DNA from 3 places in the Citrobacter sp. FDAARGOS_156 genome. Region 3 is predicted to be linked to each of the others. Evidence: riboswitches for the same ligand, from Rfam matches in the RefSeq annotation. Region 3 holds a riboswitch; each other region holds the start of a gene.
What was found. A riboswitch is a leader RNA that binds a small molecule or an ion and turns the genes downstream of it on or off. The one in region 3 is predicted to bind thiamine pyrophosphate.
Positions count from the first base shown of each region.

Region 1: linked by a shared signal. The riboswitch ahead of thiC (phosphomethylpyrimidine synthase ThiC) and the one ahead of thiB (thiamine ABC transporter substrate binding subunit) in region 3 are both predicted to bind thiamine pyrophosphate.
Region 2: linked by a shared signal. The riboswitch ahead of thiM (hydroxyethylthiazole kinase) and the one ahead of thiB (thiamine ABC transporter substrate binding subunit) in region 3 are both predicted to bind thiamine pyrophosphate.

Region 1 covers NZ_CP014030.2:560,179-565,426, reverse strand. The annotation lists gene hemE (uroporphyrinogen decarboxylase) at 1-769, opposite strand, end outside; gene nudC (NAD(+) diphosphatase) at 820-1,593, opposite strand; gene AL515_RS02735 (Rsd/AlgQ family anti-sigma factor) at 1,690-2,178, shown strand; TPP riboswitch at 2,230-2,352, shown strand; gene thiC (phosphomethylpyrimidine synthase ThiC) at 2,435-4,333, shown strand; gene thiE (thiamine phosphate synthase) at 4,333-4,968, shown strand; gene AL515_RS02720 (HesA/MoeB/ThiF family protein) at 4,961-5,248, shown strand, end outside.
Region 2 covers NZ_CP014030.2:3,190,675-3,195,922, forward strand. The annotation lists gene AL515_RS15745 (PfkB family carbohydrate kinase) at 1-181, shown strand, start outside; gene AL515_RS15750 (GntR family transcriptional regulator) at 155-901, opposite strand; gene thiD (bifunctional hydroxymethylpyrimidine kinase/phosphomethylpyrimidine kinase) at 953-1,753, opposite strand; gene thiM (hydroxyethylthiazole kinase) at 1,750-2,538, opposite strand; TPP riboswitch at 2,571-2,667, opposite strand; gene AL515_RS15765 (hypothetical protein) at 3,091-3,276, shown strand; gene AL515_RS15770 (type III restriction endonuclease subunit R) at 3,534-4,973, shown strand.
Region 3 covers NZ_CP014030.2:1,102,750-1,107,997, reverse strand. The annotation lists gene sgrT (glucose uptake inhibitor SgrT) at 68-190, opposite strand; gene sgrR (HTH-type transcriptional regulator SgrR) at 290-1,945, shown strand; TPP riboswitch at 1,979-2,102, shown strand; gene thiB (thiamine ABC transporter substrate binding subunit) at 2,133-3,116, shown strand; gene thiP (thiamine/thiamine pyrophosphate ABC transporter permease ThiP) at 3,092-4,702, shown strand; gene thiQ (thiamine ABC transporter ATP-binding protein ThiQ) at 4,686-5,248, shown strand, end outside.

The sequences.
Region 1 (5,248 bases), 540 kb from region 3:
CCAGCCACTGACCGCCGCCTTTGGTAAACAGGGTCACCGGTACACGACGACCGTCGTTCTCGCGCAGCAGGCCATCAACGATTTTGTGCATGTAGTACAGGGAGAACTGCTGATAGTCGCGACCGGTCAGCACACCGCCCCAGGTATCGAAAATCATCACCGACTGCGCGCCCGCTTTGATCTGCGCGTTCAGGTACAGCGTGACGCTCTTCGCCAGCTTATCAAGCAGCAGATGCAGCGCTTTAGGGTCGGCATACATCATCTTTTTAATCACGGTGAAGGCTTTGCTGCTGCCGCCTTCAACCATGTAGGTTGCCAGCGTCCACGGGCTACCGGAGAAGCCGATCAGCGGCACTTCGCCTTTCAGTTCACGGCGAATTGTGCGCACCGCATTCATCACGTAACCCAGCCCATCTTCCGGGTCCGGGATCGGCAGTTTGTCGACGTCAGCCTTGCTGGTAATCGGGGAGGTGAAGCGTGGACCTTCTCCTGCTTCAAAATAGAGCCCAAGCCCCATCGCATCGGGAATCGTCAGGATATCCGAGAAGAGGATCGCGGCATCAAGCTTATAACGACGCAGCGGCTGCAGCGTAACTTCGCAGGCCAGCTCGGCATTTTTGCACAGCGCCATAAAATCGCCCGCCTCGGCGCGCGTGGCTTTATATTCCGGTAGATAGCGGCCCGCCTGGCGCATCATCCATACCGGAGTGACATCAACGGGCTGGCGCAGCAGCGCACGCAGATAACGATCGTTCTTCAGTTCGGTCATTTTTGCAGTTCCTTATTGCGTCAGTCCATCAGTGTATCATCACTCGTTCTTTACTCGTACTCAGCCCGACACATCGCCACAGTGTCTTCAATCAATCGCCGCGCGACGGTGCCTGGCGGGGGAAGCAGCGGTAAATCATCGTAGCGATACCAGTTCGCTTCCAGCAGTTCTTTCGGGTCGATAACAATCTCGCCGCTATCATACTCTGCCATAAATGCGGTCATCAAAGACTGCGGGAACGGCCACGGCTGAGAAGTGACATAGCGCAGGTTTTTCACCTTGATGCCACTCTCTTCCATGACTTCACGCGCCACCGCCTGCTCGAGGGTTTCGCCCACTTCGACAAAACCCGCCAGCACGGTATGTACGCCGTTACGATGGCGAACATGTTGGGCAAGCAGGATGGAATCATCTCGGCGAATGGCGACGATAATGCAGGGGGCAATTTGCGGGTAGTAGCGTTCCCGGCAGTGGCTGCACAGCATCGCCCATTCCGTTTTACTCGGGTACATCGTGTGCCCACAGTAGCCGCAGAATTTATGCGAGCGGTAAAACTCGGCCAGCTGTACGCCGCGTCCGGCCAGTTGAAACAGGCCAACATCCTGGTCAATGACCTGGCGTACCGACCCCATATCGTGGCGACGTTGCTGCTGCACCAGCCAGACCGTCTCCCCTTCCCATTCGCCGATAGAAAGTGCGCGCTGCCCGATCAAATCAAAACGTGCCGCGTCGCCGTGAGGCAGTTCGCCATGAGGCAACCATAACTTTTGCTCATGACTGACAATCCACCAGCCGCTATCTAATTTTTCAATTATACGATCCATATCTCTTGCGCAACCTTTGCTTCACAGGCATGTTGTTTACATTATTTTTACATTTACGGGTGAGCAGTTCCTAAACACCATCTTGCGGAGTCAATCATGCTAAACCAGCTGGAAAGCCTGACGGAGCACGTCGGAGGAAGTAATAAACTGGTTGATCGCTGGCTACATGTACGTAAGCACCTGCTCGTGGCTTACTACAATCTGGTTGGCATTAAGCCTGGCAAAGAATCGTACATGCGGCTCAATGAAAAAGCGCTGGATGATTTTTGTCAGAGCCTGGTCGATTACCTCTCCACCGGACACTTCAGTATTTATGAACGTATTCTCCATAAATTGGAAGGGAACGGGCAGCTTTTAAAAGCCACAAAAATTTGGCCACTGCTGGAAGCCAACACACAACTGATCATGGACTACTATGACACCAGTCTGGAGACCGCCATTGATCATGATAACTTCCTTGAATTTCAACAGGCTTTATCAGATATCGGCGAGGCGCTGGAAGCCCGGTTCGTGCTCGAAGATAAGCTGATCATGCTGGTATTTGATGCGATGCACGAGAGTGGCACTCTCAAACGTCCTGCTTGAGATTTGTCGCATTAACGCGTAGTTTACATTCATTACCTCTAAGATAGAGGTTACTTCTTGTCGGAGTGCTTATTTTCCACAACAGTATGAGTGGAAAAGGCTGAGACCGTTAATTCGGGATCCGCGGAACCTGATCAGGTTAAGACCTGCGAAGGGAACAAGAGTCAATCTACAACCGTTCGTCTTTGGGCGATCGTCTCTCTCTTGCTTCATCCGTCGTCTGACAAGCCACGTCCTTACTTTTTTGGAATGAGCTATGTCTGCCACTACTAAACCATCACGCCGCGAACAGCGCGCGCAAGCCCAACACTTTATCGATACCCTGGAAGGGACCGCCTTCCCTAACTCAAAACGCATTTATATTACCGGTTCGCAGCCGGATATCCGCATCCCGATGCGCGAAATCCAGCTGAGCCCGACGCTAATTGGCGGCAGCAAAGACAATCCGCAATTTGAAGACAACGAAGCCGTGCCGGTGTACGACACCTCCGGGCCGTATGGCGATCCTGACGTGGAGATTAACGTCCAGCAGGGCCTGGCGAAACTGCGCCAGCCGTGGATTGCGGCGCGTAACGACAGCGAAGAATTAGACGACCGCAGCTCCGCTTACACCAAAGAGCGCCTGGCCGACGATGGCCTGGACGAGCTGCGTTTCAGCGGCCTGCTGACGCCGAAACGCGCCAAAGCCGGTAAGCGCGTGACCCAATTGCACTACGCCCGTCAGGGGATTGTCACGCCGGAGATGGAGTTTATCGCCATCCGTGAAAACATGGGCCGCGAGCGTATTCGTAGTGAAGTACTGCGCCACCAGCATCCGGGGATGAACTTTGGCGCTCGCCTGCCGGAAAATATCACGCCGGAATTCGTGCGTGATGAAGTCGCTGCGGGCCGGGCGATTATTCCTGCCAATATCAACCACCCGGAATCCGAGCCGATGATCATCGGCCGCAACTTCCTGGTGAAGGTGAATGCCAACATCGGTAACTCGGCGGTCACTTCTTCTATCGAAGAAGAGGTCGAAAAACTGGTGTGGTCTACCCGCTGGGGCGCGGATACGGTGATGGACCTGTCGACCGGCCGCTATATTCACGAAACCCGCGAGTGGATCCTGCGTAACAGCCCGGTGCCGATCGGCACCGTACCGATCTACCAGGCGCTGGAGAAGGTCAACGGGATCGCCGAAGATCTCACCTGGGAAGCATTCCGTGACACGCTGCTGGAGCAGGCCGAACAGGGCGTGGACTACTTCACCATTCATGCTGGCGTGCTGCTGCGCTACGTGCCGATGACTGCCAAACGCCTGACCGGTATTGTCTCGCGCGGCGGTTCTATCATGGCGAAATGGTGCCTCTCGCATCACAAAGAGAACTTCCTGTTTGAACATTTCCGTGAGATTTGCGAAATTTGCGCCGCCTACGACGTCTCGCTCTCTCTCGGCGACGGCCTGCGTCCGGGTTCGATTCAGGATGCCAACGACGAAGCTCAGTTCTCCGAACTGCATACGCTGGGCGAGCTGACCAAAATCGCCTGGGAATACGACGTGCAGGTGATGATTGAAGGCCCGGGGCATGTGCCGATGCATATGATCCAGCGCAACATGACCGAAGAGCTGGAGAGCTGCCACGAAGCGCCGTTCTACACCTTAGGGCCGTTGACGACAGATATCGCGCCGGGCTATGACCACTTCACCTCAGGCATTGGCGCGGCGATGATCGGCTGGTTTGGCTGCGCGATGCTGTGCTACGTCACGCCAAAAGAGCACCTCGGCCTGCCGAACAAAGAAGACGTGAAGCAGGGGCTGATTACCTACAAAATTGCCGCTCACGCCGCGGATTTGGCCAAAGGCCATCCGGGCGCGCAGATCCGCGATAACGCGATGTCGAAAGCGCGCTTTGAATTCCGCTGGGAAGACCAGTTTAACCTCGCGCTCGACCCGTTCACCGCTCGCGCTTATCACGATGAAACCCTGCCGCAGGAGTCCGGCAAAGTCGCCCACTTCTGCTCCATGTGCGGGCCGAAGTTCTGCTCGATGAAAATCAGCCAGGAAGTACGCGACTACGCCGCCGCGCAGACTATTGAAGTGGGAATGGCAGATATGTCGGAGAACTTCCGCGCCAAAGGCGGTGAAATCTACCTCAAAAAAGAGGAGGCATAATGTACCAGCCTGATTTCCCGACCGTGCCGTTCCGCCTCGGGCTTTACCCGGTGGTGGACAGCGTGCAATGGATTGAACGCCTGCTGGCAGCGGGCGTGCGCACGATCCAGTTGCGTATCAAAGATAAACGCGATGAAGAGGTGGAAGCCGACGTTATCGCCGCCATCGCGCTGGGGCGTCGCTATGACGCCCGCCTGTTTATTAACGACTATTGGCGGCTGGCGATTAAGCACAACGCCTACGGCGTGCATCTGGGCCAGGAAGATCTCGAAACCACCGACCTGAAGGCCATTCAGGCGGCGGGCTTACGCCTGGGGGTTTCCACCCACGATGATATGGAGATCGACGTCGCGCTCGCCGCTAAGCCTTCTTATATCGCGCTCGGCCACGTCTTCTCCACGCAAACCAAGCAGATGCCTTCCGCCCCGCAGGGGCTGACTCAGCTGGCAGGTCATATTGAACGACTGGCAGATTACCCGACCGTGGCGATTGGCGGTATCAGCCTTGAGCGCGCCCCGTCGGTGCTGGCGACCGGCGTCGGCAGCATTGCCGTGGTCAGCGCTATCACCCTGGCGGCCGACTGGCAGGCAGCCACGGCGCAACTGCTCGACATAGCAGGAGTCGGCGATGAATGACCGCGACTTTATGCGTTACAGCCGGCAGATCCTGCTCGGCGATATCGCGATTGAGGGCCAACAAAAGCTACTCGACAGCCATGTGCTGATTGTCGGTCTGGGCGGATTAGGCTCGCCTGCCGCGCTGTATCTGGCGGGAGCGGGCGTCGGTACGCTGACGCTGGCGGACGATGACGACGTTCATCTGAGCAATCTGCAACGGCAAATATTGTTCACCACCGACGACATTGCTCGCCCGAAAGCGCAGGCAGCGGAACGCCATCTGGCGCGTCTTAACCCG
Region 2 (5,248 bases), 2.1 Mb from region 3:
TGACACCATTGGCGCAGGTGACAGCCACGCCGGCGGCATGCTGGCTGGGCTGGCATCAGGCTGGTCGCTGGGCGATGCCGTCCTGCTTGGCAATGCAGTAGCATCCTGGGTGGTGGGTCACCGCGGCGGCGACTGCGCCCCCTCACGCGAGGCGTTACTCCTCGCACACAAAGACGTATAGGTCGCTTCGACAGTAACTGATACTGTATTCAATAGGCCGTTGCTGCTGATCAAGCGCTACCTGCTTGATCACCAGTACCGGCACTTTGCTGTCCATCTGGATATGTGACTGAAACTCGGCGTCCGGCATCCGCGCGCTAACGCGTGAGCGTGTGCGCTGTGGAAAGATATGCTGGCTGCGGAAATAGTCGTACAGTGAAACGCCAATGGCATCCACGTCATGGATAAGATGGGCGGGTACCCATGATTCTTCAATAGACACAGCATCTTCATCAACATAGCGAATGCGCTTGAGCAAGAAGACCTCACTGCCGACAGCAATGGCCAACTGCTGAGCCACCTCTTCCGGGCAGGGCACCACGCGTTTATTCACCCACAGCGTATCCGGCTTTTTACCGCGCAACACCACCTGTTGTGAAAAACCGCGCGCTTCTTTGAGCGAATACTCGAAGATGTTATTGATTTGCGTCCCGTAGCCACGCGCACGCGTCACCACCCCCTCTTCTTCCAGCGCCTGCATCGCTTTGCGCACCGTAATGCGTGAAACGCCGGTCAACTGGCTGAGGTCGCGCTCGCCAGGCAGGATATTGCCATGCTCCAGGATCCCACTGCGCACAGCGTTCTTAACCGTTTGAGCGAATTTCATATACAGCGGCGTGTTGTCCGCCGCTGAAATACGTTCATTCAGTTGCGCGATAAGCTGGGTATGCGCTTGTTCCATTTATCTTTTTCCTGGCAGCCGTTTCTGCAGCCAGTATACCATTTCTGCTCATCACCACCACGCGTGGAAATGATGCACCGGACCAATCCCCTCGCCCACTTCCAGCGTATCCGCCTGCGCCAGCGCCGCAGAGAGCCACAACTTAGCCTCCTGTACCGTATCAGCCCAGTTAACATGGCGTGGACGCAGTGCCGCCAGCGCTGCTGACAACGTGCACCCTGTTCCGTGCGTATTTTTTGTCACCACCCTTGGCGCGGTGAAACGCTGTTCGCCATCGCGGGTAAACAGCCAGTCAGGGCTTTGCTCATCATCAAGATGACCCCCTTTCATTAATACCGCCTCACAGCCCAGCGCCCGCAACGCGCGCCCCTGCTCTAACATTTCCTGCTCCGTTCGGGCATGCGATGCCCCGAGCAACGCCGCCGCCTCCGGCAGATTAGGGGTAATAATCGACACTTGCGGTAACAGACGGGTACGCAGCGTTTCAACCGCAGAGGAAGACAATAGCGGATCGCCGCTTTTTGCCAACATTACCGTATCCAGTACGACGTTTTGTACCCGATGACGCTGTAAACGTTCGGCAACGGCTTCGACAATATCGGTTTCTGCCAGCATGCCGATTTTGGTGGTATCGATGCGCACATCGCTGAACACCGAGTCCAGCTGTGCAGCAACAAAGTCAGGTTCAATGCGATACACCGACTGCACCCCACGCGTATTTTGTGCCACCAACGCGGTAATAACTGAGCAGCCGTATGCGCCAAGCGCCGAGAAGGTTTTTAAATCGGCCTGAATACCCGCGCCACCGCTTGGATCGGTTCCGGCGATCGTTAATGCGTTAATCCGTTTCATGCTTGCTCCTGGGCGTTCAGGTTATAGAGAGCGTCGAGAAATGCCGGAACAAAACTTCCCGGTCCCGTCGATTGTTCAGTGGCGCGTTGTCCGGCTTGCTTCATCCAGCTACAGGCAGAAGCAACATTATTCAACCGGTCGCCCTCCAGGGCGCAACTGGCTGCGACTACCGCTGACAATGCACAGCCGGTGCCCACTACGCGCGTCATCAACGGGTCACCGCCGCTCACGCAGACGGTACGCTGACCATCGGTAACATAGTCAACTTCGCCGGTCACCACGACAATGGTTCCAACCTGGCGTGCCAGTGTTTGTGCTGCCGGAAGGGCTACCGCTGGCGTATCAGTCGTGTCTACACCGCGCCCCACTCCGTTCATCCCCGCCAGCGCAAGGATTTCTGAGGCGTTACCGCGAATAGCCGCTGGCTGTATCGCCAGTAAATCCAGACAGAAACGACGACGAAACGCCAGTGCGCCCACGGCAACGGGATCGAGCGTCCAGGGGGTTTTCGCCTGCTGCGCCTGTTCAACGGCGGCACGCATTGCCGTTGCCCGCGCCTGAGTCAGTGTCCCAACATTAATGAGCAGCGCCTGGGCAATAGCAGCAAACTGGCTGGCTTCCTCAGGTTCGATCACCATCGCGGGCGATGCGCCAAGTGCCAGTAACGTATTGGCAGTGAAGCTTTGCACAACCTCGTTGGTCATACAGTGAGTGAGGGGGGAAAGCGTTCTAAATTGGTGTAAGGTGTGGGCCGCAAGTGCGCGGCTGTGCAGGTCAGGCTGCATGGTTCAGCTCCTGCCCGCGTGAAAGAAGGGACACGAGCAGTGTCAGACTTCCCTACGCTGGCATTATCCAGATCAGGTGGTACGGGTATTTCTCAGCCTTCACGCGGAAGGGCACCCCGAGTCGTTTGGTTACATTTCTCTTAATTTTTGTCAGCTTAGGTTAAGTTGCTCGCCGATGCAAGTTTACCGGTGGTGACGTCACTTATACACGCTGTACCCCACCGAGTACCCCATTTTGTACCTCATACCAATTAAGGAATAGCTCCCAACTTCATTTTGAAACACTAATAGTTGCTCGATTTATTTGGAACCAAGAATCCAACATTGTAATATTTAAAAACAACTGTATCTGATGGGAAAAATATACACCAGTATAGTTTGGAGAACTTTTTATATATAGCAAGGCAACGGATGTGATAAGTACTTTATAAAAACACTTATCTTTACTCTATTTCATTGACAGAAAATGAAACGAATTAATTCTATGTGCTACAATGTGTAGTGCAGAAAACAACTCTGTGTTAACAACAAAAAAAATAAAAGGTGATTTATATGAAAATGAAAGAATATTATGAAGAGATTTCTCTATTAAAGTTTAAAGAATTAGAAGATGAACATGATTATATGGTAGCCACAGGTGATTTCCTAACAGAGTTATCAAACATAGCCGATCATTGTGAAAGGAATAAGTCACAAATTAACAAAGAGCAGAACAAGCAATACAAACCCTCTTATTAACAGGTCACATCTCAATCATTAAATACCTCAGCCTGCTAATTTTTGCATAGAAGATAACGAAGTGAAATTTACGATGTTTTCGAAAATAATTACGAAACTGACTGTAGCTTTTTAGGCGGTAAAACTGCTTATTTCACTTGTTTATAAACATTCTCTTGCAGTTGTCGCAACTCAAAAATACTAATAACTAAAACAACGAAAGGCCAGACACTGGAATGGCTGACCTTTCTACATTAATCAATATGGAGCGTGTACAAATGATTAATCCCACACCTATTTATAATAAATTTAAGTATGTCTCCGCCCCTTGTGGTTCAGGTAAAACATATCAATTATGTGAGAATATCAATAATAGTACTGAAAAATATATTTTAGTACAGAACACTCAAGAGCTTATTAAGCAGACGGCAAAACAAATCAATAATTGCGAGTATATTATTACTGATACGGTACAAAAAGATGAAAGTGTTATTAGTTCAGTCATTGAATTTCTTTCATCTGGAAGTAATAAAACATTAATCATAACAGATAAAACATTTTTCAAAATCCCTCGTGAATTGTTAGCTAACTGGAATGTTTATATTGACGACGTGACTAATTTCCACTCTTTTCAGAATATAAATGAAGGTAGTGCTGAAATAAAAAGCGTTATCCGTAATGATTTAATCCACAAAGTACAGTCATTAGATGATAAAAATATGTACATTGCGGCTGAAAGAAATCCAGAAGTAAAGGGCGATATAGTAAAGAACATTTTAAATAAACTTTCAGCATTGAATGATAATGATCTTTTTATAATGAATAATGAGTACTTTACCGATGAGGAAAAGGAACAGCTTAATATCACAGCATGGAAAGATCTCAATAAGTACAAAGATATATCAATTACCTTTCTTGGTGCTAATTTCGAAAACTCACTGATCTATAAAGGCAATAAAGAACTCTTTGAAAGTACTGAACTTGAAGGATTATTAACACGAAAAACAGCTCTCAAAGACAGGTTAAAGGTTTATTACTTTTCAAAAAATCACAAACTATCAAGGACATGGAAAACTTACAACCCTGATAAAGTACAAAGAATATACTCATATATTGATGAAAAACTTGAGGGACAGGATTTCTACTGGACTAAGAACAAAAGCGATTCTCAGAGCCTTAAGAACGGCACAGAGATAAGCCCGGATGCCAGAGGATTTAACCAGTACAGGCACCTTGATACGTGCGTTTGGTTGGCCTGTATGCGTCCCTCTGAAACAGAAGCTAAACAGTGTGAATTGTTCTTTGAGATTGACGGCGAGGCGATACACATCGCAAGGGAGTACGAAAGTTTACACCAGTTCGTACTACGAGGAATTTCAAGGGATTTTGACAGTACTGAAACACAGACTGTTTATGTTTTTGATGAATGGCAAGCCAGATCTCTTACAGACAATATTGAGTACATAGATCTCGGTATTGATGATGACGAACAAGGGCAGAGAGGCAGGCCGCAAGGCTCAATGAACAAGGAAAAGCGTTTCACTCTTGATGACACTAAAGCAACACGTTTCAGACGCTGGAAAGACAACAACCCAGGACTTGAGTTAGAAGCGTTCAGGGCGTTTCTTGCCAGTTCTACCAACGCAGATCTCAGTACTGAGGAAAGGGCAGCTATGTACGAGAAGTACGAAAAAGCAGCAAAAAAGAAACAGAAATAGCTCTGTTTCCCTGTCAGAAACACCATCATAAAACCAATAAATGTCCGAAAAATAATACCTTATAATATCTATAGGTAATAAATTTCCGACATCACAACGAGCAAAAGCGAATTAACTACCTGAAAGCAGGAGCGGCGAAGCAAGCGAACTGTTTCGGGTAGTTAGTGAGAGTGCTCACGCAGTGAGTGCTTGATAGTTATCCCATTGTTTATATAGATAAAAAATTTAAACAGCACCCGCTTTGCGTGTACTGTTCGCTGGATTCGGTTCTACTG
Region 3 (5,248 bases):
TCTGCTGGCGGGTGATTTTACACCAATACTCAGTCACACATGATGTCTGCAATGCGTAATTCAGAGGTCAGGCTGTCACCTCCCACTGCATCAGTTCTTCGAGCATCTTTAAGCGCTGCGGTGCGCTCAGGCAAGCCAACCAGGACGTTTTTTCCGTCGCGGTAAAGTACTTCATATAGAACTGACGCATAGATGACCCCTTCGTTGTCTCATCGCTTCATCGGAATCTATTATTGGCTTAATATAGGGATAATAAAATTGCTGAATTTTTCGCAGGAGTTCCCCTTTTATGTCTTCTGGTCGTTTGCAACAACAGTTCATCCGTCTGTGGCAATGCTGTGACGGCAAAACGCAAGACACCACGCTGAACGAGCTGGCAGAGCTGCTTAGCTGCTCGCGCCGCCATATGCGTACCCTGCTTAATACCATGCAGGAGCGCGGTTGGTTAACGTGGGAAGCCGAGGTTGGACGCGGTAAACGCTCACGCCTGACATTCCTCTACACCGGGCTGGCGCTCCAGCAGCAACGCGCAGAAGACCTGCTGGAACAGGATCGCATCGATCAACTGGTGCAACTGGTCGGTGACAAAACGGCCGTCCGGCAGATGCTGGTTTCCCACCTCGGCCGCAGCTTTCGCCAGGGTCGGCACATCATGCGCGTTCTCTATTATCGTCCCATGCGCAACCTGCTACCTGGTACGGCGCTACGCCGCTCCGAAACCCATATCGCCCGACAAATCTTCAGCGCCTTAATACGGGTAAATGAGGAAAATGGGGAACTGGAAGCGGACATTGCCCATCACTGGCAGCAGATTTCACCTTTACACTGGCGATTCTTCCTGCGCCCGGGGATCCATTTTCATCACGGTCGTGAGCTGGAGATGGACGATGTGATCACCTCATTGACCCGAATTAACACGTTGCCTCTGTACTCGCACATTACACAAATCGTCTCTCCCACGGCCTGGACGCTGGATATCCATCTGTCTCAGCCCGACCGTTGGCTTCCCTGGTTATTGGGGCAAGTCCCCGCCATGATCCTGCCGCGAGAATGGGAAACGCTGAATAACTTCTCCAGCCACCCGATTGGTACTGGCCCATATGCGGTGATGAGAAACACCAATAACCAGCTGAAAATTCACGCATTTGATGATTACTTTGGTTACCGGGCGCTGATCGACGAAGTGAACGTTTGGGTGTTACCTGACATCGGCGAAGAGCCAGGCGGCGGTTTGACGCTAAAAGGTCCCACAGAGGATGAAAAGGCGATTGAAAGTCGCCTCGAAGAAGGTTGCTACTACCTGCTGTTTGATGCACGATCCCACCGCGGCGCAAATCAGGAGGTCCGCGAGTGGGCTAGCCGCGTACTCTCGCCAACCCATTTAATTTGCCACGCCGACGAACAGTATCAGCGACTGTGGTTCCCCGCCTACGGCTTACTGCCTCGCTGGCATCACGCCAGACCCGGCCATGGTGAAAAACCAGCCGGGCTGGAAACGCTGACGCTCACTTACTATCGCGATCATATCGAACACCGGATTATCGCGCAGATCATGAAAACGCTGCTGGCTGCGCATCAGGTGCAGTTGACTATTCAGGAGATCGACTACGATCAATGGCATGCGGGAGAAATCGTCAGCGATATCTGGCTAAACAGCGCCAACTTTACCCTACCGCTGGACTTCTCGCTGTTCGCCCATTTGTGCGAAGTCCCGCTGCTGCAAAACTGTATCTCACGGGACTGGGAAAACGATGCGGCTCGCTGGCGAACGGGCGAAATGAGCCTGGCAGCATGGTGCCAACAGCTGCTCGCCACCAAGGCCATTGTGCCATTAATCCACCACTGGCTGATCATTCAGGGACAGCGCAGTATGCGCGGGTTACGCATGAATACCCTCGGCTGGTTTGATTTTAAATCGGCGTGGTTTGCTCCGCCGGATCCTTGATTGCTGCTAAGCAACAAAATCATTACACTAACGCCGTTCTCAACGGGGTGCTAAATAAAAACATACACAGAATCATTCGATCTGCGTATGGGCTGAGAGATACCCGTCGAACCTGATCCGGATAATGCCGGCGAAGGGATTTGAGGCTTATCTCAAGTCCTTTGCCACCCAACTCTTGAGGTGCAAAGTGTTTAAAAAATATCTTCCGCTTTTACTGCTGTGCGCAGCGCCTGTCTTCGCCAAACCTGTACTGACCGTCTATACCTACGACTCGTTCGCGGCTGACTGGGGCCCGGGCCCAACAATCAAAAAAGCCTTTGAAGCTGACTGCAACTGTGAATTAAAACTGGTCGCGCTGGAAGATGGTGTTTCATTGCTTAACCGCCTGCGCATGGAAGGAAAAAACAGTAAAGCCGACGTTGTACTCGGTCTGGATAACAACCTTCTGGAAGCCGCCACACAAACCAAACTGTTTGCCAAAAGTGGTGTAGCAAACGACACCGTTAACGTACCCGGCGGCTGGAAAAACGATACCTTCGTTCCGTTTGACTACGGCTATTTCGCCTTCGTTTATGATAAGAACAAGCTGAAGAATCCGCCCAAAAGCCTGAAGGAACTGGTTGAAAGCGACCAAAAATGGCGCGTCATTTATCAGGATCCGCGCACCAGCACGCCGGGTCTGGGTCTGCTGCTATGGATGCAGAAAGTCTATGGCGATAAAGCGCCAGAGGCGTGGCAGAAACTGGCAGCCAAAACCGTCACCGTCACCAAGGGCTGGAGCGAAGCCTACGGCCTGTTCCTGAAAGGTGAAAGCGATCTGGTGCTCAGCTACACCACCTCTCCGGTCTATCACATCATCGCCGAGAAAAAAGACAACTACGCCGCCGCTAATTTTAGCGAAGGCCACTATTTGCAGGTGGAAGTCGCCGCGCGTACCGCGGCCAGCAAGCAGCCGGAACTGGCCGAGAAGTTCCTGAAGTTTATGGTGTCTCCGGCATTCCAGAATGCGATTCCGACCGGCAACTGGATGTATCCGGTGACGCAGGTCGCCCTGCCGTCAGGATTCGAGCAACTGACTAAGCCAGCCACCGCGCTGGAATTTACGCCGCAGCAGGTTGCGACTCAACGTCAGGCATGGATTAGCGAATGGCAACGCGCCGTCAGCCGTTAATCCCCGGCTGGCTGGTTCCAGGGCTTACCGCCGCCACGCTGATGGTGGTCGTTGCCCTGGCCGCGTTTCTGGCACTGTGGTTTAACGCCCCGCAGGGAGAGTGGCTCTCACTGTGGCAAGATGACTACCTGTGGCACGTGGTGCGCTTTTCTTTCTGGCAGGCTTTTCTATCCGCTGTGCTGTCGGTTGTCCCGGCGATTTTCCTTGCCAGAGCGCTCTATCGTCGCCGTTTTCCAGGACGTCTGGCGCTGCTGCGCCTGTGCGCCATGACGTTAATCCTGCCGGTGCTGGTCGCGGTCTTCGGTATTCTTAGCGTCTACGGTCGCCAGGGTTGGCTGGCCTCGCTCTGGCATACATTCGGGCTGGAGTGGACGTTTTCGCCATACGGCTTGCAAGGCATTCTGCTGGCGCACGTCTTTTTCAATCTGCCGATGGCCAGCCGTCTGCTGTTGCAGTCGCTAGAGAATATTCCCGGCGAGCAGCGACAGTTAGCCGCTCAGTTGGGTCTGCGCGGCTGGCATTTCTTCCGTTTCGTTGAATGGCCGTGGCTGCGTCGGCAAATCCTTCCCGTCGCGGCGCTCATCTTTATGCTGTGCTTCGCCAGCTTCGCCACCGTTTTATCGCTGGGCGGTGGGCCGCAGGCCACCACCATCGAACTGGCTATCTATCAGGCGCTGAACTTTGATTACGATCCCGCCCGCGCAGCCATGCTGGCGTTGATCCAGATGATTTGTTGTCTGGCACTGGTGCTGCTCAGCCAACGTTTGAGCCGCGCCATCGCCCCCGGCACCACGCTGGTTCAGGGCTGGCGGGATCCCGACGATCGTCTGCACAGCCGTCTGGCTGACTTAATTCTGATTGTTCTCGCTCTGTTGCTGTTGCTTCCGCCGTTGCTGGCGGTGATTGTCGATGGCTTAAACCGCCATGTACTGGATGTTCTTAGACAACCCGTACTGTGGCAGGCGCTGGGAACCTCGCTGCGCATTGCGCTGGCGGCAGGTGCGTTGTGCGTCATACTCACCATGATGCTGTTATGGAGTAGTCGTGAACTGCGTGCCCGCCAACAGGCGCTGGCAGGACAAATGCTGGAGTTGAGCGGCATGATGATCCTCGCCATGCCGGGTATCGTGCTGGCAACCGGCTTCTTTCTGCTGCTCAATAACACTATTGGGCTTCCCGAATCTGCCGACGGCATTGTTATTTTTACCAATGCGCTGATGGCGATCCCTTATGCATTGAAGGTGCTGGAAAACCCAATGCGTGACGTCACTGCGCGCTATAGTATGTTGTGCCAGTCGTTGGGCATTGAGGGATGGTCGCGCCTGAAAGTGGTTGAACTGCGCGCCCTGAAGCGCCCGCTGGCACAGGCGATGGCGTTTGCCTGCGTGCTGTCGATTGGCGATTTTGGCGTAGTGGCGTTATTTGGTAATGAGGATTTCCGCACCCTGCCGTTTTATTTATATCAGCAGATTGGCTCTTATCGCAGTCAGGATGGCGCGGTTACGGCGTTATTACTGCTGATCCTGTGCTTTACGCTGTTTACCGTTATTGAGAAATTGCCGGGTCGAAATGTTAAAACTGATTGATATCACATGGCTTTATCATCATCTGCCCATGCGCTTTACGTTGTCGGTCGCGCGCGGTGAGCAGGTAGCGATACTCGGGCCAAGCGGCGCCGGGAAAAGTACGCTTCTGAATCTGATTGCCGGCTTTCTGACACCTGCCAGCGGCACGATGATGATTGCAGGTGAAGATCACACCACCACACCGCCCTCTCGTCGCCCGGTTTCGATGCTGTTTCAGGAAAACAACCTGTTCAGTCATCTGAACGTGCAGCAAAACATCGGCCTGGGCCTGAATCCAGGATTGAAGCTGAACGCACCGCAGCGGGAGAAAATGCACCATATCGCCCGGCAAATGGGTCTTGATAACCTGCTGGACAGGCTTCCGGGCGAGCTTTCCGGCGGGCAGCGACAACGTGTGGCGCTGGCGCGTTGCCTGGTGCGCGAACAACCTATTTTGCTACTTGATGAACCGTTCTCTGCGCTTGACCCTGCGCTGCGCCAGGAGATGTTAACGCTGGTGGCTGAGGTCTGTCGCGATAAGCAACTTACGTTGCTGATGGTTTCGCA